Regions from separate parts of the Bittarella massiliensis (ex Durand et al. 2017) genome, predicted to be linked through region 2. Evidence: predicted binding sites of a transcription regulator. Region 2 holds the regulator's gene; each other region holds the start of a gene.
What was found. Region 2 encodes HrcA, which represses chaperone genes, less so after heat shock. Its sites were predicted from a motif close to TGTTAGCACTCNNNNNNNNNGAGTGCTAACA; they were not measured.

Region 1 (7,896 bases), on a different contig from region 2:
TACGGAAGAAGGGAGGGCGTGACTGTGAGCTGGTTGGAAGCGTTCTTGGACTGGATCAAATGGTGGAACTAGATTTGCTTTGTGCGACGGAAAAGGGGATGAGGTAATCCCCTTTTTTGTGTACAAGTTCGCTATGATAGGCATGATGTCCTCTAAAATTTTTTGTATAAGGAGAGAAAAATCATGCTGAATATTTTACTGCTAATCAAATTCATAACTATTTTCGCATTGACAAACTTACTCTATTACAGACTCGAAGGAATAATCATTTCAAAACGGAAAAGAGCAGTTGAGACAACTGTTATAGCAGTATCATCTGCCCTGACAATATCTGTAATTGGCAACTTCTCGTTGTCGCCGATGATAGCGTTGGTATTGATTGCAGTCATAAGCGTTTACCATTCCCTTTCCAAACACAAAGCAATTATGAAATCGCTTTTCTGCATCTTTGACATCTACGCAGTTTTGCTGTTCGCAAGTTCTTTACTAGGTGCTATTGTGATGACAGTGATGTTTTTCATCCAATCCGATTATCATAAAGTTTCGGTTGCTGTGTGCACGTCGGTTTTGCAAGTAATTTTGGCTATAGCTGTAGGAAAATCCAACTTTCCCAAAGCTGTGCTGAAGCCATTGTCCAAACGCAAAGAAATTCTTTCTACTGGTATTACTGCAATTCTATTTGCAATGGCTGCCATTGTAAAAGTTGACCACGACCTATTGGCGAAATATGCAGAAGTTATCATAATGGCGTTCTCTATTCTTATTTTGGTGATTGCGACTGTCAGAGTGAGAGAGGTGATAGAGGCAGAGGTGGATAAGGAAGTTAGACGCCGCGAAGCCGTGCACAGGGACCACAAGGAGAAAGATATTCTCCCATCTGTTGCGGTGAGCCTTGTCAAAATGAGAATGGCGCTCGCTGAATACGATGTCGAACTCGCCGAGAGTTTCGCACCCGACGAGGCCGAGGTCTTGCAGTTGGCCAACGAGAAGGCGGAGGAGATCCGTGACCGCATCATCAACGGCTACGAGCCGCCGGACACCGGCATCTCCACCCTCAACAACACCTTGAAAAACCATGCGGCGATGGCAGCCAAAGAGCATGTCCTTTATCGGGTCGTCGTCTTTACGAGGGTCGAGTCCTTGCTTCACTTTATGAAGCTGCGCGAAGTGGTCCGCCTGATTGGCGACCTCTCGAGAAATGCCATCCGCGCGGCGGGCGCTGCTGCCAATGGTCACGGCGCGGTAGAGGTCTATCTCGGTTTCAACGAGTGTGGAGATTACGAAATCTGCGTCTATGACAACGGCCCCGATTTTCCGCCGCACATCTTGGCGGCACTGGGAGAACTCGGCAACACCACCAAGGGCAAAGACCATGGATTTGGATTGGCGGATACCGTCAAGCTTCTCGACGACTACGGTGGAGACTTTGAAGTGGTAAAGTTGGAGGACGACCCCGAGTTTACCAAGTGTGTCCGGGTCACCCTCCCGGAGAAGCGTTCTCAAAAAAAGAACAGGGGTGGAGCAGCCCTGACAACCAAATAGGCGCGTCTCACCACCCGGGCGCACCTCGGCCTAGCGGCCCGCCCTTCGGCAAAAAACCGGGCGGTCACTGACGACGGGGGAAGGGGGCAAGCGACCCCTTCTCCAAAAATGAAAGAGGAAGTGCAATCGATATGAAGACCTACACGGTTAACCAGACGGAAATTTGTATAGAGGGCATCACCCGCACCACCTACGGCCTGACGGGAGAGACAGTGGAAATCAGCGACATTTCCCTTGATCGCGAAAAGGTCGAAGCGTTGGCAGAGCGGTGTAGCCGCCTGGAGGTGAGCGAGTGCCACCTGTATGACATCGTGGAGGATTCTTACGGCTTGCCCCTCTGACAGAAGGGAACGCTCTCTGTGAGAAAACGCGCACAAAGGGCGCAAAAAACAAGCGATTCCCTGCCTTTTATTCGTTTGCAGTGTGCTGATGGGCCCTAACCAGATACCCATTGGCGCAGGCAAAAAGGACCCGAGAAGAGGGGCTCATCCTCCCTCTTCCCGGGTCCTTGCCTTTTGGGGGATAAAGGGGCCGCATCCCTCCTGTACGTCCGCTTTGGCGTTGGCCCTCTGCCCAAGGGCCCTTTGGGTGTAGGCCACACAAAGCCGTCCCTCTCTGCCCCCTCCTTTACAGCAGCCATTTTGTCCGCCATCCCCTGTTGCCGGGCGGCGCAGGGACGCTGCCGTCCAGATGGGGAGGGGGAGGAGTGGGCATATTTGCAAGGTCGTTTCCCGCGCGCCTCTCCGCCCCCTCGCGCCTCGCTGTCCCCGCGCGCCTCTCCGTCCCCGCGCGCCGGAAAGGCAGCGGTGTGCGGCGGCAGGGGGTTCCCCCCCCAAAAAAAAGAGGCCCGGAAAGGGGGGGGGGAATCCCCCCTTCCGGGCCTTTTGTTTTCTCTGTTATCGCACGAACCAGCGGTTGCCGCAGTTTTGGCAGACCGCCTCGGTGTGCACCGTGTTTTTGACCTTTTGGTTGGTCACCGCGGGGATGATGAGGATCAGTCCAAAGGTGCAGATGGCCAGCAAAATCCAGAAAAACCAGCCGATGCACCCCCGGTTCTTGATGGTGGTGTGGTTGACGGCTTGCACGGTGACGTGCTCGCTCCCACAGCGGGGACAGTACACGATGGCTCCCTCCTTCTTCATCGTCCTCCCGGCGGCCCTGCGCCCTCGACCGGGTGCCTTCACACTAGCACAGCGCTGGAAAAAATGCAAGGGCGGCCGCCGCGTTTTCCCCCCTCCGCGAAAATGTTCACAATTTGTACATTGATTTGCCGGCGGTTGTGCGCTATCCTGTTTTTAGCACTCGTATACAAGGAGTGCTAATTTTGCGAGAGGTGATTGAGACCATGGCGAAAAAACAGTTTAAGGCCGAGTCCAAACGGCTCCTCGACTTGATGATCCACTCCATCTACTCCAACCGGGAAATCTTTCTGCGGGAGCTCGTCTCCAACGCGTCCGACGCGATTGACAAGCTGTGCTACCGCAGCCTGACCGACGAGGGGGTCGGCCTATCCCGGGGGGATTTTGAGATCCGCATCACCCCCGACAGGGAGGGGCGCACCCTCACCGTGTCCGACAACGGCGTCGGCATGGACAAAAAGTCCCTGGAGGAAAACCTGGGCACCATCGCCCGCAGCGGCTCGCTGCAGTTCAAGCAGGACATCGCGGGGCAGGAGGGGGCCGACGACACCGACATCATCGGCCAGTTCGGCGTGGGCTTCTACTCGGCCTTTATCGTCAGCGACAAGGTCACCGTCATCTCCCGCGCCTACGGCGAGGAGACCGGCTACAAGTGGCAGTCCTCCGGCGCCGACGGCTACACCATCGCCGAGTGCGAGCGCTCCGCCCCCGGAACCGACGTCATCATGCACCTGAAGCCCGACACCGAGGACGAGCAGTTCGGCGAGTTTTTGGAGGAGTACCGCCTGCGCCAGTTGGTGAAAAAGTACTCCGACTACATCCGCTGGCCCATCAAGATGCTCTGCCACAAGACCCGCCCGGTGGAAAAGCCCGAGGGGGAGGAGGCCGACGACCAGGCCCCGGCCTACGAGAGTTACGAGGAGGACGAGACCCTCAACAGCATGGTCCCCATCTGGCACAAGCCCAAGGGCGAGGTCGGCGAGGAGGACTACGCCGCCTTTTACAAGGAGAAGTTCGGCGACTACCAGGACCCGCTCAAGAGCATCCGCGTCAGCGCCGAGGGGCTGACCGCCTCCTACGAGGCGCTGCTCTTCATCCCCGCCCGCACCCCCTACAACTACTATTCGGCCGACTATGAGAAGGGGCTGCAGCTCTATTCCAGCGGGGTGCTCATCATGGAGAAGTGCGCCGACTTGCTGCCCGAGCACTTCCGCTTTGTGCAGGGGGTGGTGGACAGCCAGGACATCTCGCTGAACATTTCCCGGGAAATGCTGCAACAGGACCGCCAGGTGCGCACCATTGCCCAGAGCTTGGAGAAGAAAATCAAGCGGGAACTGTCCAAGCTGATGGAGGAGGACCGGGAGAAGTACGAGGCCTTCTTCGCCCAGTTCGGCCTGCAACTCAAATACGGGGTGGTGGGCGAGTACGGCGCCCACAAGGACCTGCTGGCCGACCTGCTGCTGTTCTACTCCTCCACCGAGGGCAAGCCGGTCACCCTCAAAGAGTACGTCTCCCGGATGAAGGAGGGGCAGGAGCACATCTACTACGCCTGCGCCGACTCGGTGGAGAAGGCCGCCAACCTGCCCCAGACCGAGTATGTGCGGGACAAGGGGTGGGAGGTGCTCTACCTCACCGACGAGGTGGACGAGTTTGTGATGCAGGTCCTCCACGAGCAGGACGGGCACGAGCTCAAGAGCGTCAGCGACGCCGACACCGTCAGCGAGGAGGAGAAGAAGGCCGCCGAGGAGGAGACCAAGGCCCACGGCGAGCTGCTGGACTTCCTCAAAGAGGCGCTCAAGGACAAGGTCAGCGACGTGCGCATCTCCCCCAAACTGGGCAGCCATCCGGTGAGCCTCACCAGCGAGGGCGGCGTCACCCTGGAGATGGAGAAGTACTTCGCCCAGATGAAGATGGACGAGGCGCCCAAGGCCCAGCGGGTGCTGGAGCTGGGGGCCAGCCACCCCGTCTTTGCCAAGTTGGAGGCGGCCTACAAGGGCGACCGAGAGCGCGCCGAAAAGCTGGCGCTGCTGCTCTACGAGCAGGCCTCCCTGATTGCCGGGTTCCCGGTGGAAAACCCCACCGCCTACACCGATTTGGTCTGTGAACTGCTGTAACTTATAATAGAAGAGAGCCGATTGGCCGGACAGCGCCCACAGGGCCTGCCCGGCCAATTGCTTTTCCGCCGCCTTTGTGTTACCATGGGCCAAAAGAGAAGGGGGCGGGACCTGTGAAGCGGGGCGGTTGTGTGGTGCATTGTGTGCTCCACCCCACAAGGACAGCCCGCAAGGGGGTCCGCAGAGAGGGGAGAGAGGGATGATGGCCGATCATTTTCCCCAGGCGGCCCGAGAGGTGATGGAGGACCGCTTTGGGCGGGACACCGTCCTCTCCCTGGCGACGGTGGGGGAGGGGGGCCCCGCGGTGCGGCTGGTCAACGCCTATTACGAGGACGGGGCCTTTTATGTAATTACCCATGCCCTCTCCGGCAAGGTGCGCCAAATCGAGAGAGACCCCGCCGTTGCCGTCTGCGGCGAGTGGTTCACCGCCCGCGGCAGGGGGGAAAACCTGGGCTGGCTGGGCAGGGAGGAGAATGCGGCGCTGGCCGCCCGGCTGTGCCGTGTCTTTGCGGACTGGTACCAAAACGGGCATCTGGACGAGGGCGACCCCAACAGTTGTATCCTGTGCATCCGGCTGGACAGCGGGGTGCTGATGAGCCACGGGACCCGCTACGACATTGATTTTGCAGCCGCTCGGGCGGCCAAAGAGAGGGGATCGAAGAGATGAAGCGCGCAATGATGCAGGTGTATGTCAAGGGGAGCGACGAGGCCGTGCCCTTTTATCAAAGGGCCTTTGACGCGGAGTTGATCAGCAGCTATCAAAACGGGGACGGCACCTATTACCACTCGGAACTGGCCTTTGAGGGCCAGGTGTTGGCGGTGGCGGAGCGCAATTCCGCCTATGCCATTGCGGGGGAGGAGGCAATCACCGGCAATGTGATGCAGTTTTGCCTCGACTACGGCGAAGGCGGGGAGGAGCGGGTCACAAGGGCCTACGACACCCTGCGGGAGGGGGCGACCCTCCTCATCCCCCTGGGGCCCTGCGAGTACAGCCCCCTGATGGCCGACCTCATCGACCGCTACGGCGTTCGCTGGTGCCTGTTTGTGTAAAAAAAGCCCCCTGCAAAAGAGAGAGCGGGCGGGGACCGAAGCTGCATTCGGTCCCCGCCCGCTCTCCTGCGGTTTTGCCCTATCTTCTGCGGCTCCCCATGCCGACGGCGCCCAACACGGTGACGCCGATGCCGCACAGGGCGGTGCAGATGCCCAGCACAAAGGCCACCACTGAAAGTCCCTTTCTCATTCTTTTTCACCCCCTTGACCGGCCGCCCGACGGGGGGCCAGATTGTACTGATAAAAGGTGTCGAAGGCCCCCATCAAGGGGCCGGAACGGCGGTTGTCGCGGCGCAGGTACCAGTGGGCCAACACCCCCACAAAGAGCAGGGTGCCGACCATGCAGACGATCATGTCCTGCATGGTGTCGCCCACCCCGGTGCTGAGAACAAGCTGCGGGTCAGAGCCGTCGATGCAGCTGACGGTGTACTCGCCGATCTCCCACAGGCCCGCCACCGCCATGCTCACCGCGAAGACGAAAAGACAGCACAGCGGCCCGTCCTTTCGGTCGATTGCCCGCCCGGGCTTGAAAAAGTAGAAGCAGCAGAGGGCGAGAAAGGCGACGAACACCCCCGACAGGGTGTGCATGGCCTTGTCGTAGTAGGGGATGTTGTAGTGGGTGATGGTGATGCCGATGGTGTGGGCCAAAAAGATGAACAGGTAGGCCCAGAAGTTGAGCTGGTGGCAGGTTTTGAGCCGGAAGAGGCGAAAGACGAGGGTGGGCAGCAGGAGCAGCGGCAGCCCCAGCAGCGACTTTTGAAAGAGGTAGCTGTCCCCGTCGCGCAGCAGGTAGGTAAAGGCAAACCCCAGGTGCAGCGCCACGATCGCCGACACAAAGATGCGGTTGACGAGGGCGAAGGTCTGTTCGCGTTTGAGCAAAAAATCCCAACCTTTTCGTGTGAGTTTCGGCCGCCAAGCGGCGGTATTTCCCATCTAGTATAGCAGGGAAAAGGGGAAAATCCACTGGGATTTTGTAAATTTTCCCGGTGGGGGAGGGCGGGAAGGGGAAGGGCGCCTCGAAGGCGCCGCGGGATGCGCGGTTTGGGAAAAGGGGTCGGTGCGGATAGATGAAATGGCAAGCGCATCCGACCTCGATCGTGCCGTCCCCGAGAAAAAGGGCGGGGGGACCTGCCGGTCCGCCCCGCCCGATTGGCTTTGCCTGTCTAGTCGCCGAAGCTGATGCCCAGGGCCCTGGCGGCGGAAATCTCCTCGCAGTCCACCGGCACGGTCTTGAGCTTGCCGGCCACCTCGCTCAGGGGGACCGGCACCACCTTGCCGTCTTGCAGCCCCACCATGTTGCCGTACTTCTTTTCAATGATCAGTCGACCCGCCGCCGCGCCGAAGCGGGTCGAGAGCACCTTGTCGTAGGCGCAGGGGCTGCCGCCGCGCTGGAAGTGGCCGGGGATGGTGACCCGGATCTCCTGCCCGGTGCGCTCTTCCAGTTCCCGCGCCAGCCGGTAGGAGACGGAGGGGTCGCTCATCTGGGCGCGGGCGGCCTTGAACTCCTTCTTCGAGAGCTTGGCCTCCTCCTTGGAGAGGGCGCCCTCGGCCACCGCGAGGATGGAAAAGCGCTTGCCCGCCTGGTTGCGCCGCTCGATGACCTTGGCGATTTTGTCCACGCTGTATGGAATTTCGGGCAGCAAGATGACGTCGGCCCCGCCGGCGATCCCCGCGTAGAGGGTCAGCCAGCCCACCTTGTGGCCCATGACCTCGACGATGAAGACCCGCCCGTGGGAGGTGGCGGTGGTGTGGATGCAGTCGAGCACGTTGGTGGCGATCTCCATGGCGCTGTGAAAGCCAAAGGTCATCTCGGTGCCCCAGAGGTCGTTGTCGATGGTCTTGGGCAGGGTGACCACGTTGAGCCCCTCCTCCGAGAGGAGGTTGGCGCTCTTGTGGGTGCCGTTGCCGCCCAGGATGACCAGGCAGTCCAGCTTCATCTTTTTATAGGTCTCTTTCATGCGGGCGACCTTGTCCACGTCGTTCTCCACCACCCGCATCCGCTTGAAGGGCTGGCGGGAGGTGCCTAGGATGGTGCCCCCCTGCACCAGGAT
Region 2 (7,896 bases):
CAGTCGGCGGTGGAAGGGGAGCTGCAGGCCCTGGGGCGGCTGCACACCGCCGCCGAGGCCATGGCCTGTGTAGAGGCCGCCCGGGAGGCGGGGTTTGCCAACCTCTCGCTGGATTTTATGCTGGGCCTGCCCGGCCAGAGCGAGGAGAGCCTGGAAAGGATGGAGGACTTTGTCCGCCGGGCGGCGCCCCAGCACCTCTCGGCCTACATCTTGAAGGTGGAGGCCGGCACCCCCTTTGGGGAGATGGGGGAGGCGCTGCAGCTGCCCGACGACGACACCGCCGCCGACCTGTACGAGAGCTGTGTGGCCCGCCTCTCTGCCCTGGGCTACGGCCAGTACGAGGTATCGAATTTTGCCCTGCCCGGCTTTGCCTGCCGCCACAACGAGAAGTACTGGAGCCTGGAGGAATACCTTGGCATCGGCCCGGCGGCCCACTCCCTGTTGGGGGGCACCCGCTTTTTCTACCCGGCCGACCGGGCGGCCTTTGTGGGCGGGGGGCTGGAGCAGCTCCAGCGGGAGGGGACGCCCGACTGGGAGGAGTACGCCATGCTGCGGCTGCGCACCGCCGCCGGGCTGGACACCGGCCGCGCAGGATTGCCGGACGGGCTGTTGGAGCGGGCCCGACCCTTTGAAAAGCTGGGGCTGCTGCACATCGAGGGCCCGGTCATCCGGCTGACCCCCAAGGGGTTTCTGGTCTCCACCCCCCTCATCGCCGAAATTTTGTACGGCTGAAAAGAGCGGCCCGGCCAACTGGCCGAGCCGCTCTTGCAGCGCGATGGAGGGGGAGGGGTCAGCCCTCCTCCTCGCTGGTGGTGTGAAATTGGACGGCGACCCCGGAAATCGCCAGGGCGATCCCTGCCAACAGCCCCCAGAGGGGATTTTTCAGCCCCAACAGGGGGAGGAGGCCTGCCCCTGCGCAGAGCCCGCCGCCGATGCCGGTGGAGAGGATGAGGGCGGGCCGCAGCAGTTTGAGGGAGAGTCCCCCCGCCAACAGCCCGGCGGCACAGCCGGCCAGGGCCCCGGCCCAGGGGATGGAAATCAGGGAGTAGATGCCGAAAAAGGCGGTCAGAAAACAGAGCAGAAAGACCCCGCCCCGGTAGACGCGGTAGGCCAGCAGGGCCCCGACCACCCCCAGCAGCAGGATGGGGAGGAGCAGGAGCCACCCCTCGATGGAGAGGAGGGCGGCAAGCCAGCCCCCCAGGGCCGCGCCCAGGACAAAGCCCGCCAGGGAAATCCAGAACTTGCTCAGCTTGAAGCCCAGAAAACAGTCGGCCAGGGCCAGCAAAACGGTAAAAATCGTCGGCCAGAGGGCCGCTGGGGCGGAAAAATCAGGCATCACAGGTGCTCCTTTCTAAAGGGCGGCCTCCCACTCGGCGGGGCGAAAACCCACCAGCACCCAGTCCCCCAAAAGCAGCAGTGGGCGCTTGATGAGCATGCCGTTTTGGGCCAGCAGGGCGTACTGCTCCTCCTCGCTCATCCCGGGCAGCCGGTCCTTGATGTGCTCGTTTTTGTAGACCAAACCGCTGGTGTTGAAAAACCGCTTCAGGGGCAGGCCGCTGCGGGCGTGCCACTCGGCCAGTTCGGCCGCGGTGGGGGTCTCCTCCACGATGTGGCGGGTCTTGCAGGCCACGCCGTGCTCGTCGAGCCAGGCCTTGGCCTTTTGGCAGGTGGAACATTTGGGGTACCAGATCAGCAGTGCGTTCATTGACAAATTGCCTCCCATCCGCCCCGGCGACAGGCCGGGACGCCGTTTGTATTTGTATTTTTAATAAAAAGAGGTCGGTGCGCGGCGCTCCCCTTCCGGCGCGCCGCGGCAGCGGGGCAGATGCCGCTTTGCCGCAGGCAGAGGACCGAGGGCAGGGGAAGGGAACAGGGGCCGTCTGCGCCTGCCGGCCCGCTGCGGCATCGCGACCGCCCTGTGGCCGACAAGGCCACAGGCACGGCGGCATTTGGCCGTGGGGCAGAGGGCGTCCGCACACCGGCCGGGCCGCCCCGGCATCATGGCCGCCCTGCGGCTGCCATACCGCCGGCGCCGAGGGCGCGGTGGCACTTGGCCAGGGGGGAGGGGGCAGGGAGCAGACGGCATTTGCATTTCTGCCCGGCTATCCCCGGCAGCACAGCCGCCTTGTGGCCATTATACCACAGCGGCGGGCGAGGGGGGAGGGGGGATCACCGCTCCTCCCCCGTGAGTCCCAGGAGATAGTCGGCGCTGACGCCGTAGTAGCGGCAGAGGGCGATGACGTGGCGCACCGGCATCTCGTTGGCCCCCCGCTCATAGCGGGCGTACATGGTCTGCGAGGTGCCCAGTACGGCGGCGATCTCCGCCTGGGTCTTGTCGTGATCCTCCCGCAGATCCCGCAGCCGCTGCTGGTAGGGCACCATGGTGAGTCGTCCCCTCTCGTTTGGTGTTGAACTGGCAGCATTTTAGCATAGTAAAAATATTTACTATTGACTTTAGTACATATATTTACTAGAATGGGTAGAAAAGGCGGTGATATTCGTGAAAGAGGAGAGAAGGGACGAGAATTTGGCGGCCAAGATCGTGCGCAACTTCGCCTATCTCGACGCGGTCTGGAGCTTTCTCCTGGCCATTGCCGACGGGGCCAGCCTCTCATCGGGCGGCCCGCCGGTGCCCTTCACCGCCCGCTTCGCCGTCTTTTTGGACAGTTTCTGCGGCGCCCTGGTGGGGGTCTTCCTCCTCTATGCGGTGGCCGAAGGGGTGCAGATCCTGCACGACATCCGCCGCGCCCAGCACCCCATCTCCCCCGAAGACCGTCCCGGTGGGGACGGCCCGGGCAGGGGAGGCGCCTCCCCGCCTCTCTAACACTCCCCCGCCGCGCAGGCGGAGCGCACCCCTTGAGAGGGGGGCCCCAGTGGCCCCTCTTTTTTTGTGCAGAAATGCCCCCTTTAGAGGGGGCACCGGGAAAACTGTTGCCAATATGTAAATATTTATTTCAGTTCTTGACTTTTATTGACTTTGGGGGTAGACTGTATGTGTTGGCAGTCGAGAGGTTCGACTGCTAAACGCAAAAACGGCGCTGCTTCGGCATTTGTCCCCCCTAAACGGGTGCCGCAGCCGCCGGAAAGGGGGTGGGAAGATGTTGACGCCGAGACAGGGATTTGTGCTTCAGGCCATCTGCGACCTCTACTCCGAGACCGGGGAGCCGGTCTCCAGCGGGGCCATCGCCAAGCTGGCGGGCGACGCCTTTTCCAGCGCCACCATCCGCAGCGAGATGGCCCGGCTAGAGGCCCTCGGCTGTGTCAAACAGCCCCATACCTCTGCCGGGCGCATCCCCACCGCCCAGGGCTACCGCTACTACATCAATCACCTGATGCCGCGGCGGGAGCTGCCGGTGGAGAAACAGCGGGAGATCGCCCGCTTCCTCCGCCAGGGGGTCAGGGACCCGGACATCCTCCTGACCCGGGCCAGTTCCCTTCTGGCCTACATGACAAACTACGCCGTCCTCGCCACCTCCCCCCAGCTCTCCGACCTGTCGATGGAGAAGTTGGAGGTGGTGGCCCTCACCCCCCAAACGCTGGCGCTGGTGGCCCTCACCAACACCGGGTTGGTGCTCAACCAGGTCTGTCAGTTGGGGCTGCCGGCGGGGGAGCGGCAATTGGAGAAGCTCTCGGGCTTCTGTCGCAAAAACCTCCTCCACCGGCCGCTGCACGAGGTGGCGCTGCTGCGGGACGACTTCCTGCAGCGGGAACTGGGGGGCGACTACCTCTGTCTGGCCCCCGCAGTGCAGCTCATCTGCCGGATGTGCGCCGAGCTCTGCCGGGCCAAGGTGCACCTGGAAGGGCAGTCGAACCTCCTGCGCTACGCCGCGCCGGAGCACGGCTACAACGCCTTTCTCGATCTGCTCAAGGAGACCGACACCCTGCTGCGGGCCGCCCCCAAAGAGGGGGGGAACGTGGCGGTGCTGCTGGGCGACGACCTGGACCAAGAGCTGGCGGGCACCACCCTGGTGAGTACCGGCTACCTCTTCGGGGACGAGCACACCGGCGTGCTGGGGATCATCGGCCCCCGGCACCTGGACTACACCAGGATCATCCCCCACCTGGCCTATTTTACCGACCTGCTGGGCAGGATCTTGAATGGAACCGACGGGGACGGATGAGGGATCCCTCCCTCCCGACCCAATAACAATAGAGAGGAGCTTGCAGGTGGAACCGGAAAAGAAGACGGCCCAGACCGAAGCTGAACAGACCGCCCCGGCGGAGGAGAAAGCCCCCGCCACCCCTGAAAAAGAGGAGAAGGCGGCCGAGAAAAAGTCCAAAAAGCCCAAAAAGAACAAAGAGGTGGAGGCCCTGGAAGAACAGTTGGCCGGCTGCCGCCAGGAAAACAGCGACCTGAACGACCGGCTGCTGCGCCTGAGCGCCGAGTACGACAACTTCCGCAAGCGCTCCACCAAGGAGAAGGAGGGGATGTTCACCGACGGGGTGGCCTCCGCCCTCTCCCAGATGGTGGTGGTGCTGGACAATCTCGAGCGGGCGGTGGACGCCTGCCAGGAGGACAGCGACCTCAAGACCGGGGTGGAGATGACCCTCAAACAGTTCCGCGAGGTGCTGGAAAAGATGGGTGTCTCGGAAATCAACCCGGTGGGCGAATCCTTTGACGCCCAGCTGCACAACGCGGTGATGCACGTGGAGGACGAGACCCTGGGCGAGAGCCAGGTGGTGGAGGTCTTCCAAAAGGGCTATCTGCTGGGGGAGCGGGTCATCCGCTACGCCATGGTCAAGGTGGCCAACTAGACAAAATATCCCGGGGCGGGCAGCCGCCCCTCACAACCATACAGAACAAATCGACGGATCGAAATAGGAGGAAACGACAATGGGAAAAATCATCGGCATTGACTTGGGTACAACCAACTCTTGCGTGGCGGTCATGGAGGGCGGCGAGCCGGTCGTCATCGCCAACGCCGAAGGCGCCCGCACCACCCCCTCGGTGGTGGCCTTCACCAAAGACGGCGAGCGGATGGTGGGCCAGGTGGCCAAGCGCCAGGCCATCACCAACCCCGAGCGCACCGTGATGAGCGTCAAGCGCCACATGGGCAGCGACTACCACGTGGCCATCGACGGCAAGAACTACACCCCCCAGGAGATTTCGGCCATGATCCTGCAGAAGCTGAAAGCCGACGCGGAGGCCTACCTGGGCACCACCGTCACCGAGGCGGTCATCACCGTGCCCGCCTACTTCACCGACGCCCAGCGCCAGGCCACCAAAGACGCCGGCCGCATCGCCGGACTGGACGTGAAGCGGATCATCAACGAGCCCACCGCGGCCGCCCTCTCCTACGGGGTGGACAAGGAGGACGACCAGAAGGTCATGGTCTACGACCTGGGCGGCGGCACCTTCGACGTCTCCATCATCGAGATGGGCGACGGGGTGCAGGAGGTGCTGGCCACCGCCGGCAACAACAAGCTGGGCGGCGACGACTTCGACGACCGGATCATCGGCTACCTGGTCAGCGAGTTCAAGAAGGACAGCGGCATCGACCTCTCCTCGGACAAAATGGCCATGCAGCGGCTCAAAGAGGCCGCCGAGAAGGCCAAGATCGAGCTGTCGGGCATGGCCCAGGCCAGCATCAACCTGCCCTTCATCACCGCCGATGCCACCGGCCCCAAACACCTGGATATGACCCTCACCCGCGCCAAGTTCAACGAGCTGACCGCCGACTTGGTGGAGGCCACCATGGCCCCGGTCCGCCAGGCCCTCAAGGACTCCGGCCTCTCCGCCAGCGAACTGCACAAGGTGCTGATGGTGGGCGGCTCCTCCCGGATCCCCGCCGTGCAGGAAGCGGTCAAGAACTTCATCGGCAAAGACCCCTTCAAGGGCATCAACCCCGACGAGTGCGTGGCCATCGGCGCCGCCATCCAGGGCGGCGTGCTCGGCGGCGACGTGGAGGGCATCCTCCTGCTGGACGTCACCCCCCTCTCCCTGGGCATTGAGACCATGGGCGGCGTCTCCACAAAGATCATCGAGAGAAACACCACCATCCCCACCAAGAAATCCCAGATCTTCTCCACTGCGGCCGACAACCAGACCTCGGTCGAGGTCCATGTGCTGCAGGGCGAGCGGGAGATGGCGGCCGACAACAAGACCCTGGGCCGCTTCCACTTGGACGGCATCGCCCCCGCTCCCAGAGGGGTGCCCCAGATCGAGGTCACCTTTGACATCGACGCCAACGGCATTGTCCACGTCTACGCCAAGGACCTGGGTACCGGCAAAGAGCAGAACATCACCATCACCTCCTCCACCAACATGTCCAAGGACGACATCGACAAGGCCGTGAAGGACGCCGAGGCCTTTGCCGAGCAGGACAAGAAGCGCCGCGAGGAGATCGACGTGAAAAACAGCGCCGACCAGATGGTCTACCAGACCGAAAAGAGCATGGCCGACCTGGGCGACAAGCTGCAGGGCGAGGAGAAATCCGCCCTGGAGGAGAAACTCACCGCCCTCAAGAGTGCCATCTCCGGCGGCAATGTGGACGAGATAAAGCAGAAGACCGAAGAGCTGCAGAAGAAGTTCTACGAGGTCTCCGAGCGCGTCTACAAAGAGGCCGCCGCCCAACAGCAGGCCGCCGGCGCCACCCCCGGCGCGGATGCCGGCGCTGCCGGCGCCCAGTCGGCCCCCGGCGACGACGGGGTGGTCGACGCCGACTTCACCGAGGTGGACGACGACAAGAAATAAGTCGCTGCGCCCAAAAGCAGCGGGTCACAGGCCGACGAGCAGAGCAGTCGGCCTGTTTGGCGGCAGGGGCATCGGTGGACGCTGCGCCGGGTCTGTGCTATACTGATACGGCAAAAGCGCCCCTTTCCCACGCTACTTTAAAAAGGAAACAGGTGGTATCCATTGGCAGATAAACGCGATTACTATGAGGTCTTGGGCGTCTCCAAGAGCGCCAGCGACGACGAGCTGAAAAAGGCTTACCGCAAGCTGGCGAAAAAATATCACCCCGATCTCAACCCCGGCGACAAAGAGGCCGAGGCCCACTTTAAAGAGGTCAACGAGGCCTACGAGGTGCTCAGCGACTCTGCCAAGCGGCAGCGGTACGACCAGTTCGGCCATGCCGGGGTGGACCCCAACTACGGCGCCGGCGGCGCTGGCGGGGCCTACAGCGGCGGGTTCGGCGGGTTTGACGACCTGGGCGACATCTTCGAGAGCTTTTTCGGCGGCGGCTTTGGCGGCGGCGGTCGCGGCCGCCGGCAGAACCCCAACGCCCCCCGCCGGGGCGGCGACAGCCACATCAACGTGGTGCTGGACTTCTTCGAGGCCGCCCACGGCTGCACCAAGACCGTCGAGGTGCAGAAACAGGAAGCCTGTGACGAGTGCGGCGGCACCGGTGCGGCCAAGGGAACCACCCCCAAGACCTGCCCCGACTGCGGCGGCACCGGCCAGGTGACGGTGGGCCAGCGCACCCCCTTTGGGGTCATTCAGTCCACCCGGCCCTGCTCCCGCTGCGGCGGCACCGGCCAGATCATCGAAAACCCCTGCTCCAAGTGCCACGGGAGCGGCCGCAAGACCGTCACCCGCAAGGTGGAGGTGAAGATCCCCGCCGGCATCGACGACGACCAGACCATTGCCATGCGGGGCTATGGGGACGCCGGGTACAACGGCGGCCCCAGCGGCGACGTGATCGTGGTGGTCTCGGTCCGCCCCGATCCCCTGTTTGAGCGGCGGGGATTCGATGTCTGGTGCGACGTGCCCATCAGCTACTACACCGCCGTCATGGGCGGCGAGGTGGTGGTCCCCACGGTGCACGGCAAGGTCAAGTACCAGATCCCCGAGGGCACCCAGCCCGGCACCACCTTCCGCCTCAAGGGCAAGGGCATCCAGTACCTGAATGGGCGCGGCAAGGGCGACCAGTACGTCAAGGTCACCATCGAGGTGCC
Region 3 (7,896 bases), on a different contig from region 2:
TAGGAGGTCTCGTGGGAGACGCCGATGCGCTCGAGGGAGTACATCAGGTCGCGCATGGGGGTGATGTTGTAAAAGAGGATGACCGCCCCGCAGAAGGCGACCACCGTGCCCGCCACCCGCAGGCCGTAGAAGATGCTCTCCACCGTCACGTGGATGTTGCCCCAGCTAAAGAGGATGGTGGTGCCTTCGGTGAACATGGCGCGCATCAAAAAGAGGATGGCCCCCACCAGCAGGAAGACCTTGTAAAACATCTTGAAAAAGGGGCCAAATTTGCCGGCGATGGCCGCCAGGACGAGGTAGCCCGCCATCATGGCGTAGCCGATCCACCAGTGGGGGAGGATGAAGCCAACGGCCGCCATCACCGCGCAGAAGTTGAACTTGTTGAGGGGATTGACGTCCATCAGCCAGTTCCCGTAGAGCTGGGGATTTTTAAAGGAATAGGCAAAATCCAGATCCAAACCGATCCACTCCTTTGTGTTAAAATTTGGGGCTGCCTTGGGAAAAGGGACAGGCCGCTGCTCACCCAGCGGCCTGTCTTTTTTGCAGTCGAGGTTGGGAAGGGGAGACCCTAGAGGGTCTCTTCCTCTTCGTCGTCTTCGTCGGCACCGCTGGCGCCGATGTAGACGTGGCCGAGCGGCAGCTTGGTGAGGAAGCGGTTGGGCATGCTCTTGAGGATGATGAAGACGATGATCACCGTGGGGATCTTGTCGAGCAAGTCGGCAAACGCCTCAGAGGCAAAGCAGGCGGGAGCGACCGACCAGCCGGCCGCGACCAGGGCGCCGGTGATGAGGCCAGTGGCGTTGGCGCCGTAGCCGCCCAGGAAGATGATGGTGATGCAGGGGCCGATGACGCCGCCGATGAAGCCGAAGACCAGAGCGGACAGCAGGGTCTTCCACAGGCTCTTAAAGACGCCGAGTTTGGAGAACCAGCCGGCCACGAAGCCGAAGGCCACGTTGAGCACCGCGTAGTAGAGGGTGGTCGGCGAGGTGATGGCGTTGAGCAGGTTGGTGATGAGACCGACCAGGGCGCCGGGAACGCCGCCGCAGAGCGCGCCCACCACAATGGTGCCGATGGCGTCTAAGTAGAGCGGCAGTTTGAGCAGAATGGCGATCTGCCCACCCACGAAGTTGACTGCAATGCCGATGGGAATTAAGAAGATGACCAGTTTGTTCATTTTTTTCATGGATGCGTACCTCCTCAGAAGTTGAAATCCGTTCGGCCTGCCAAACAAGGCGGGAAACGACCTCGACAAGCACTTCCCTCTTGTTAACAAACTGTAAATACCACTACCCACAGTATAGTGGTAGTCAACAAAAAAATCAATCATTTTCTCTTATTTTATCGATATTACCAAAAATCCAAAGGCAGTTTTGACAGGATGAAGGGTTCTTTTTTCCGCACCCTCCCCGGCGCGGCCCCTCCGCCCGCGCCGGGGAGGTGCAGGGGAGCCGGCAGGAGGGGGAGAAGGGAGCTGCCGGGCGTGCGGAGGGGAGGCGGCGCGCCCTTGCCAATTGGCCGGAAATGGGGTACACTGGCACCGGGAAATCAGCTGGTTTTCCGGAGATCGTCACAAGGGGGAGGACCTTGCTATGCTGCTTGTGCTGAATGTGGGCAATACCGCCATCTCGGCGGGAGCGTTTGCGGGGGAGGAGCTGCGCTTTGTCGCGCAGACCGCCACCTGCAAGGGCGCAACCGCCTTTGACCTGGCCCTGCACATCCGCCAGGCGCTGGCCCTGGCCGGCGGAGGGGAGGAGCCCTTTTCGGGGGCGGTCCTCTCCTGCGTGGTGCCCTCGCTGCGCCAGGTGGCGGCCGAGGCGGCCGCCCTGCTGGTGCGGCCGGGGGGACGCAGGTTGGTGTTGGGGCCCGGCGTCAAGACAGGGCTCGACATCCGCACCCAGAACCCGGCGGCCACCGGCAGCGATCTGGTGGCCCTGGCGGTGGGGGCGATGACCCTGGCGGGGGGGCCCTGTGCGGCCTTCTCCCTGGGGACGGCCACCGCCGCCGTGGCCCTGGGGGAGGGCGGCGCCCTGCGGGGCACCGCCGTGATGCCCGGCCTGGCCCTCTCGCTGGAGGCCCTGCGGGGCGGACTGCTCCACGGCCACGCCGCCATGCTCGACGGGATGGCCGAGCGGCTGCAGGAGGCGCTGGGGACGGACTGCCCCCTCTACCTCTGCGGGCGGTGGGCGGCCCTGGTGCAGCCCTACTGTCGGGCGCCCTTCCTCTTAAAGGAGCACCTGCTGCTGCGGGGGCTTGCGGCCATCTATCGGAAAAATACAGCGGAGCGCCGGGGCGGCGAATAACCCCGGCCCTCTTTTCCCAGAATATGCGCTGTATCCCGCCCTTCATGCGGGAACGGCAGCAGGAGGAATGCGCTGTGTCAAAGACGAGACAAAAAACGACCGCCCTGGTGCAGATGGCGCTGCTGGCCGCCCTGATCGCGGTCCTGTCGGCGGTGCCCTGGCTGGGGTACATCAACCTGGGGTTCATCAACGCCACCACCGTCCACATCCCGGTGATCATCGGGGGGATCCTGCTGGGTCCCAAGGCCGGCGGGGTGCTGGGGGGCTTTTTCGGGCTCACCAGCCTGCTGAAAAACACCTTTCAGCCCAACCTGAGCAGCTTTGTCTTCTCCCCCTTCTACGGGGTGGGGGAGACCCACGGCAACCTGTGGAGCCTGGTGATCTGCCTGGTGCCCCGCATCCTCATCGGGGTGGTGGCGGGGCTCTGCTATCGGGCCATTGCCCGCGGCGGCAGGCGAAAGACGGCGGCCATGGCCGTGGCGGCGGTGGTCGGCTCCCTCTGCAACACCCTGCTGGTGATGGGGGGGATCTACCTCTTTTTCGGCCCTGCCTATGCGGCGGCCCAGGGGGTGGCCTACGGCGCCCTCTTTGGCTGGATCGCCGCCCTGGTGGGCACCGTGGGGGTGCCGGAGGCCCTGGTGGCGGCCGTCCTCTCCACCGCGATCTGCCGGCCGCTGCTGGCCTTGCAGGGGCGGGGCGGCCCAGTGCAGTGGAGATAAAAAAATGAGAAAAAGGACCCTTTCCGCGCCCGGCGGAAGGGGCCTTTTTTTGCTTGCAGGGGGAAAAGAAAATGTTTGCCAGTTGGGCAAAAGGGTGTTGACAACCGTGCTGATTGTATATATACTGTATATACAATATATCGATATATTCTGTGCTCGAGGTGACCTATGGACATCATCATCCAAAATTCCAGCGACAAACCCATCTACCAGCAGATCGTCGACCAGGTCAAAGACAAGGTTTTGACCGGGGTTTTGCAGCCGGGGGAGGCGCTGCCCTCCATGCGGCTGCTGGCCCGGGAGCTGAAAATCAGCGTGATCACCACCAAGCGCGCCTACGAGGAGTTGGAGAGAGAGGGCTTCCTCACCACCCAACCCGGACGGGGCAGCTTTGTGGCCGAGAAAAACCTGGAGTTTGCCCGGGAGGAGCGGATGCGCGCCCTGGAGGAGAGCTTGGCCAAAGCCGTCGAACTGGCCCGGGGCTGCGGCGTGTCGGAGCGGGAATTGGTACAGCTGGTGACATTGCTTTACAGCGGAGAGTGAGAGTATGATGACGCAAAATTGTTTGGAACTGCGCGGGGTCGGCAAGAGCTACGGCTCCTTTGCCCTGCGGGACGTAGATTTGAGCGTGCCCAAGGGCTGTATCATGGGCCTGGTGGGGCAAAATGGCGCGGGCAAGACCACCCTGCTCAAGTTGATTTTGAACTTGATTGCCCGGGACAGCGGCGAGATTTCGGTGCTGGGGATGGACAATCGAAAAGAGGAGATGGCCATCAAGCAGCGGCTGGGGGTGGTGATGGACGAGAGCGCCTTTCACGATTTCCTGACCCCGCAAAAGGTCTCCAACATCATGGCGGGCATCTACCCCAACTGGGACGAGGGGCAGTTTGCCGGCTACCTGCAGCGCTTCGGCCTGCGGCCGGGGGACCTCATCAAGAACTTTTCCCGGGGAATGAAGGCAAAGCTCTCCATCGCCGCGGCCCTGAGCCACGCGCCCCAGCTGCTGCTGCTCGACGAGCCCACCAGCGGCCTGGACCCGGTGGTGCGCGACGAGATACTGGACATCTTCGCCGAGTTCATCGGTGACGGGGAGCACTCGATCCTCATCTCCTCCCACATCACCAGCGATTTGGAGCGGGTGGCCGACTACATCGCCCTGCTGGATGGGGGCCAATTGATTTTTTGCGAGGAGAAGGACGCCCTTCTCTACGGTTACAGCGTGCTCAAGGGCACCCGGGAACAGCTGGAGCGGCTGGACCGCAGCGAGCTGATCGGCCTGCGGGAGACCAGTTTTGGCTTTGACGCGCTGGTGGAGCGCAGCGAGGAGAACCGCCGCCGCTTTGAGGGGCTGGTCTTTGACCGCTGCACCCTGGAGGAAATGGTGCTCTACTTTATAAGGGGGAAGAAGAGATGAGGGGACTTTTACTCAAGGATTTCTGCATCTTCGGCAAATCGGCCAAGTTTTACATCCTCTACCTGGTCGGAATGGCGGTGTTGGGACTGGGGATGAAGAATTCTTCCTTTATCGTGGGGATCGTGGTGATGATGCTCTCCATCCTCTGCATCACCACCTTCTCCTACGACGACATGGCCCGCTGGCCGGCCTACGCCGCCGCGCTGCCGGTGAGCCGGAGCAAGGTGGTGCTCTCCAAGTATGTGCTGGGGGTGGGGATGCCCCTGCTGGGGGGCGTGGTCGCCTTCCTCATCACCGTTGGATACTCCTTTATCCGCCCGGAAGACATGGCGAATAACGCCCTGACGGCGGTGCTGACCGCCTGCATTGGGGTGCTCTTCAACCTGATTTTGCTGCCGCCCACCTTCAAATGGGGGGCGGAGAAGAGCCGCATCATCCTCTATGCGGCCATGGCCGCCATCTTTGCCATCGCCCTGCTGGCGGGGAAGTTCGCCGCTCTCGAACAGCTCTCCCTGCCGCAGCTACCGACGGTGCTCTGGGTGGGGCTGATCGCTGCGGTGATGGTGGGATCGACCCTGATTTCCTACGGCGTCTCCTGCCGGATCTACGCCAAAAAAGAGTTTTAGAGGGCTGAGCCAAAGGGCGCGCCCCTCCCCAAACAGGGGGAGGGGCGCGTCCTTTTTTCCGTGGAGAAAGGGGAAAAAGCAAAAGGTCAGAAAAAGTCAAAAATATTTTTGCGGCGTTCACAATTTGTACACAGCTATCGGGTATATTGTATTTAGCACTCGAGAGAATAGACTGCTAAAAGTGTGAAGAGAATGGGAGGGTGGTTCCAATGAACGCCAATAAACTGACACAGAAATCGCTGGAAGCGGTGCAGACCGCCCAGAGCCTGGCCATAGAGCACAGCAACGTGCAGATCGAGCAGGAGCACCTGGTTTCGGCCCTGCTGGAACAGCCCGAGGGGCTGATCCCCTCGCTTGTCAAAAAGATGGGCTGCGACCTGGAGGCCCTGCGCGCCGCCGTGCGCCAGCGCATCGAGGGGATGCCCGGCGTCTCGGGCCCCGGGCGGGAGCCGGACAAGATCTACGTCTCGCAGGAGGTGGACCAGGCCCTGGTGCAGGCCGAGGCCGAGGCGGGGCGGATGCAGGACGAGTACGTCTCGGTGGAGCACCTGCTGCTGGGGTTGCTGGAGCGGCCCAGTGCCTCCATGCGGGAGATTTGGAGCCGTTTTGGGGTGAAAAAGGACGGCTTTCTGGCCGCCCTGTCGTCGGTGCGGGGGAATACCCGGGTCACCAGCGACACCCCGGAGGAGACCTATGACGCCCTGAAAAAGTACGGGCAGGATCTGGTGGAGCTGGCCCGCGCCCAGAAGTTGGACCCGGTCATCGGCCGGGACGCGGAGATCCGCAACGCCATCCGCATCCTCTCGCGCAAGACCAAGAACAACCCGGTCCTCATCGGCGAGCCCGGCGTGGGCAAAACCGCCATTGCCGAGGGGCTGGCCCTGCGCATTGCCAGGGGAGATGTGCCCGACAACCTAAAAGACCGCAAGCTCTTCTCCCTAGACATGGGGTCCCTGGTGGCAGGGGCCAAGTTCCGGGGCGAGTTTGAGGAGCGATTGAAGGCCGTTTTGGGCGAGGTGAAGAAGAGCGAGGGCCGGATCATCCTCTTTATCGACGAGCTGCACACCATTGTGGGGGCGGGCAAGACCGAGGGCTCGATGGACGCGGGCAACCTCCTGAAGCCGATGCTGGCGCGGGGCGAACTGCACTGCATCGGCGCCACCACCCTGGACGAGTACCGCCAGTACATCGAAAAGGACCCGGCGCTGGAGCGCAGGTTCCAGCCGGTGATGGTGGAGGAGCCGGACGTGGAGGACACCATCTCCATCCTCCGGGGACTCAAGGAGCGCTACGAGGTGTTTCACGGGGTGAAGATCCAGGACGCCGCCCTCATCGCCGCGGCCACCCTCTCCAACCGCTACATCACCGACCGCTTCCTGCCGGACAAGGCCATCGACTTGGTGGACGAGGCCTGCGCCATGGTGCGCACCGAGATCGACTCGATGCCCGCCGAACTCGACGAGATCTCCCGCAGGATCATGCAGTACGAAATTGAGGAGGCGGCCCTGAAGAAGGAGACCGACCGCCTCTCCCAGGATCACCTGGCGGAGATCCAAAAGGAGCTGGCCGACCTGCGGGCCCAGTTCAAGGAGATGAAGGCCAAGTGGGAAAACGAGAAAAACGCCATCTCCAAGGTGCAGAACCTCCGCGCTGAAATCGAGCAGGTGGGCGCCGAGATCGAACAGGCGGAGCAGCAATACGACTTGAACCGGGCCGCCGAGCTCAAGTACGGGCGGCTGCCCGGCCTGAAAAAGGAGCTGGAAGAGGAGGAGAAGATCGCCGAGCAGGGCCAGAAGGGCGCGGGCAGTCTGCTGCGCGACCGGGTCACCGACGAGGAGATCGCCAAGATCGTCGGCCGCTGGACCGGCATCCCCGTCTCCCGGCTGGTGGAGGGGGAGCGCGACAAGCTGCTGCGGCTGCCCGAAGAGCTGCACCGCCGGGTGGTGGGGCAGGACGAGGCGGTGGAGAAGGTCTCCGAGGCCATCCTCCGCTCCCGGGCAGGGATCCAGGACCCGGACCGCCCCATCGGTTCCTTCCTCTTTTTGGGGCCCACCGGCGTGGGCAAGACCGAGCTGGCCAAGGCCCTGGCGCAGGCCCTCTTCGACGACGAGCACAGCATGGTGCGCATCGACATGACCGAGTACATGGAGAAGTTCGCCGTCTCCCGCCTCATCGGCGCGCCTCCGGGCTATGTGGGCTACGAGGAGGGGGGCCAGCTGACCGAACAGGTGCGCCGCCACCCTTACAGCGTCATCCTCTTTGACGAAGTGGAGAAGGCCCACCCCGACGTCTTCAACATCCTCTTGCAGGTGCTCGACGACGGGCGGATCACCGACTCCCAGGGACGGACGGTGGACTTTAAGAACACCATCATCATCCTCACCTCCAACCTGGGTTCTGGCGCCATTTTGGAGGGGATCGGCCCCGACGGGCAGATTTCCGAGGGCGCCAAGGAGGAGGTCAACGGGCTGCTGCGCCGCCAGTTCCGGCCTGAATTCCTCAACCGGCTGGACGAAATCGTCTTCTACAAACCCCTCACCAGGGAGGAGATATCCGGCATTGTGGAGCTGCAGATCGCAGACCTGCGCCGCCGGTTGGCCGACAAGCAGCTGTCGGTGGAGCTGACCGCCGCCGCCAAGGAGTATGTGGTGGCCCAGGGGTACGACCCGGTCTACGGCGCCAGACCCCTCAAGCGGTTCATCCAGAGCAAGGTGGAGACCCTGATCGCCCGGCTGATCATCCGCGCCGAGTTGGCGCCCCGCACCACCATTGTGGTGGACTACGACGGCCATCAACTGACCGCCGATCCCAAGGGCGAGTTGCAGGCGCTCTGATTT

Region 1: htpG (molecular chaperone HtpG) is a predicted target of HrcA. The motif match lies at 2,836-2,866, and genes of this name have one in related genera.
Region 3: clpB (ATP-dependent chaperone ClpB) is a predicted target of HrcA. The motif match lies at 5,210-5,240, and genes of this name have one in related genera.

What each region holds. Positions count from the first base shown of each region.
Region 1 is NZ_WWVY01000002.1:123,298-131,193, reverse strand. It holds gene GT748_RS01700 (ATP-binding protein) at 184-1,542, shown strand; gene GT748_RS01695 (DUF6514 family protein) at 1,674-1,883, shown strand; gene GT748_RS01690 (hypothetical protein) at 2,439-2,684, opposite strand; gene htpG (molecular chaperone HtpG) at 2,888-4,795, shown strand; gene GT748_RS01680 (pyridoxamine 5'-phosphate oxidase family protein) at 4,995-5,462, shown strand; gene GT748_RS01675 (VOC family protein) at 5,459-5,845, shown strand; gene GT748_RS01670 (hypothetical protein) at 6,032-6,724, opposite strand; gene GT748_RS01665 (6-phosphofructokinase) at 7,009-7,896, opposite strand, start outside.
Region 2 is NZ_WWVY01000015.1:26,045-33,940, reverse strand. It holds gene hemW (radical SAM family heme chaperone HemW) at 1-732, shown strand, start outside; gene GT748_RS13175 (hypothetical protein) at 791-1,336, opposite strand; gene GT748_RS13170 (arsenate reductase family protein) at 1,352-1,705, opposite strand; gene GT748_RS13165 (helix-turn-helix domain-containing protein) at 2,170-2,382, opposite strand; gene GT748_RS13160 (hypothetical protein) at 2,501-2,824, shown strand; gene hrcA (heat-inducible transcriptional repressor HrcA) at 3,099-4,121, shown strand; gene grpE (nucleotide exchange factor GrpE) at 4,099-4,755, shown strand; gene dnaK (molecular chaperone DnaK) at 4,835-6,694, shown strand; gene dnaJ (molecular chaperone DnaJ) at 6,857-7,896, shown strand, end outside.
Region 3 is NZ_WWVY01000009.1:147,536-155,431, forward strand. It holds gene GT748_RS10970 (energy-coupling factor transporter transmembrane component T) at 1-458, opposite strand, end outside; gene GT748_RS10975 (ECF transporter S component) at 569-1,183, opposite strand; gene GT748_RS10980 (type III pantothenate kinase) at 1,590-2,300, shown strand; gene GT748_RS10985 (ECF transporter S component) at 2,375-3,019, shown strand; gene GT748_RS10990 (GntR family transcriptional regulator) at 3,188-3,562, shown strand; gene GT748_RS10995 (ABC transporter ATP-binding protein) at 3,567-4,433, shown strand; gene GT748_RS11000 (ABC-2 transporter permease) at 4,430-5,059, shown strand; gene clpB (ATP-dependent chaperone ClpB) at 5,269-7,893, shown strand.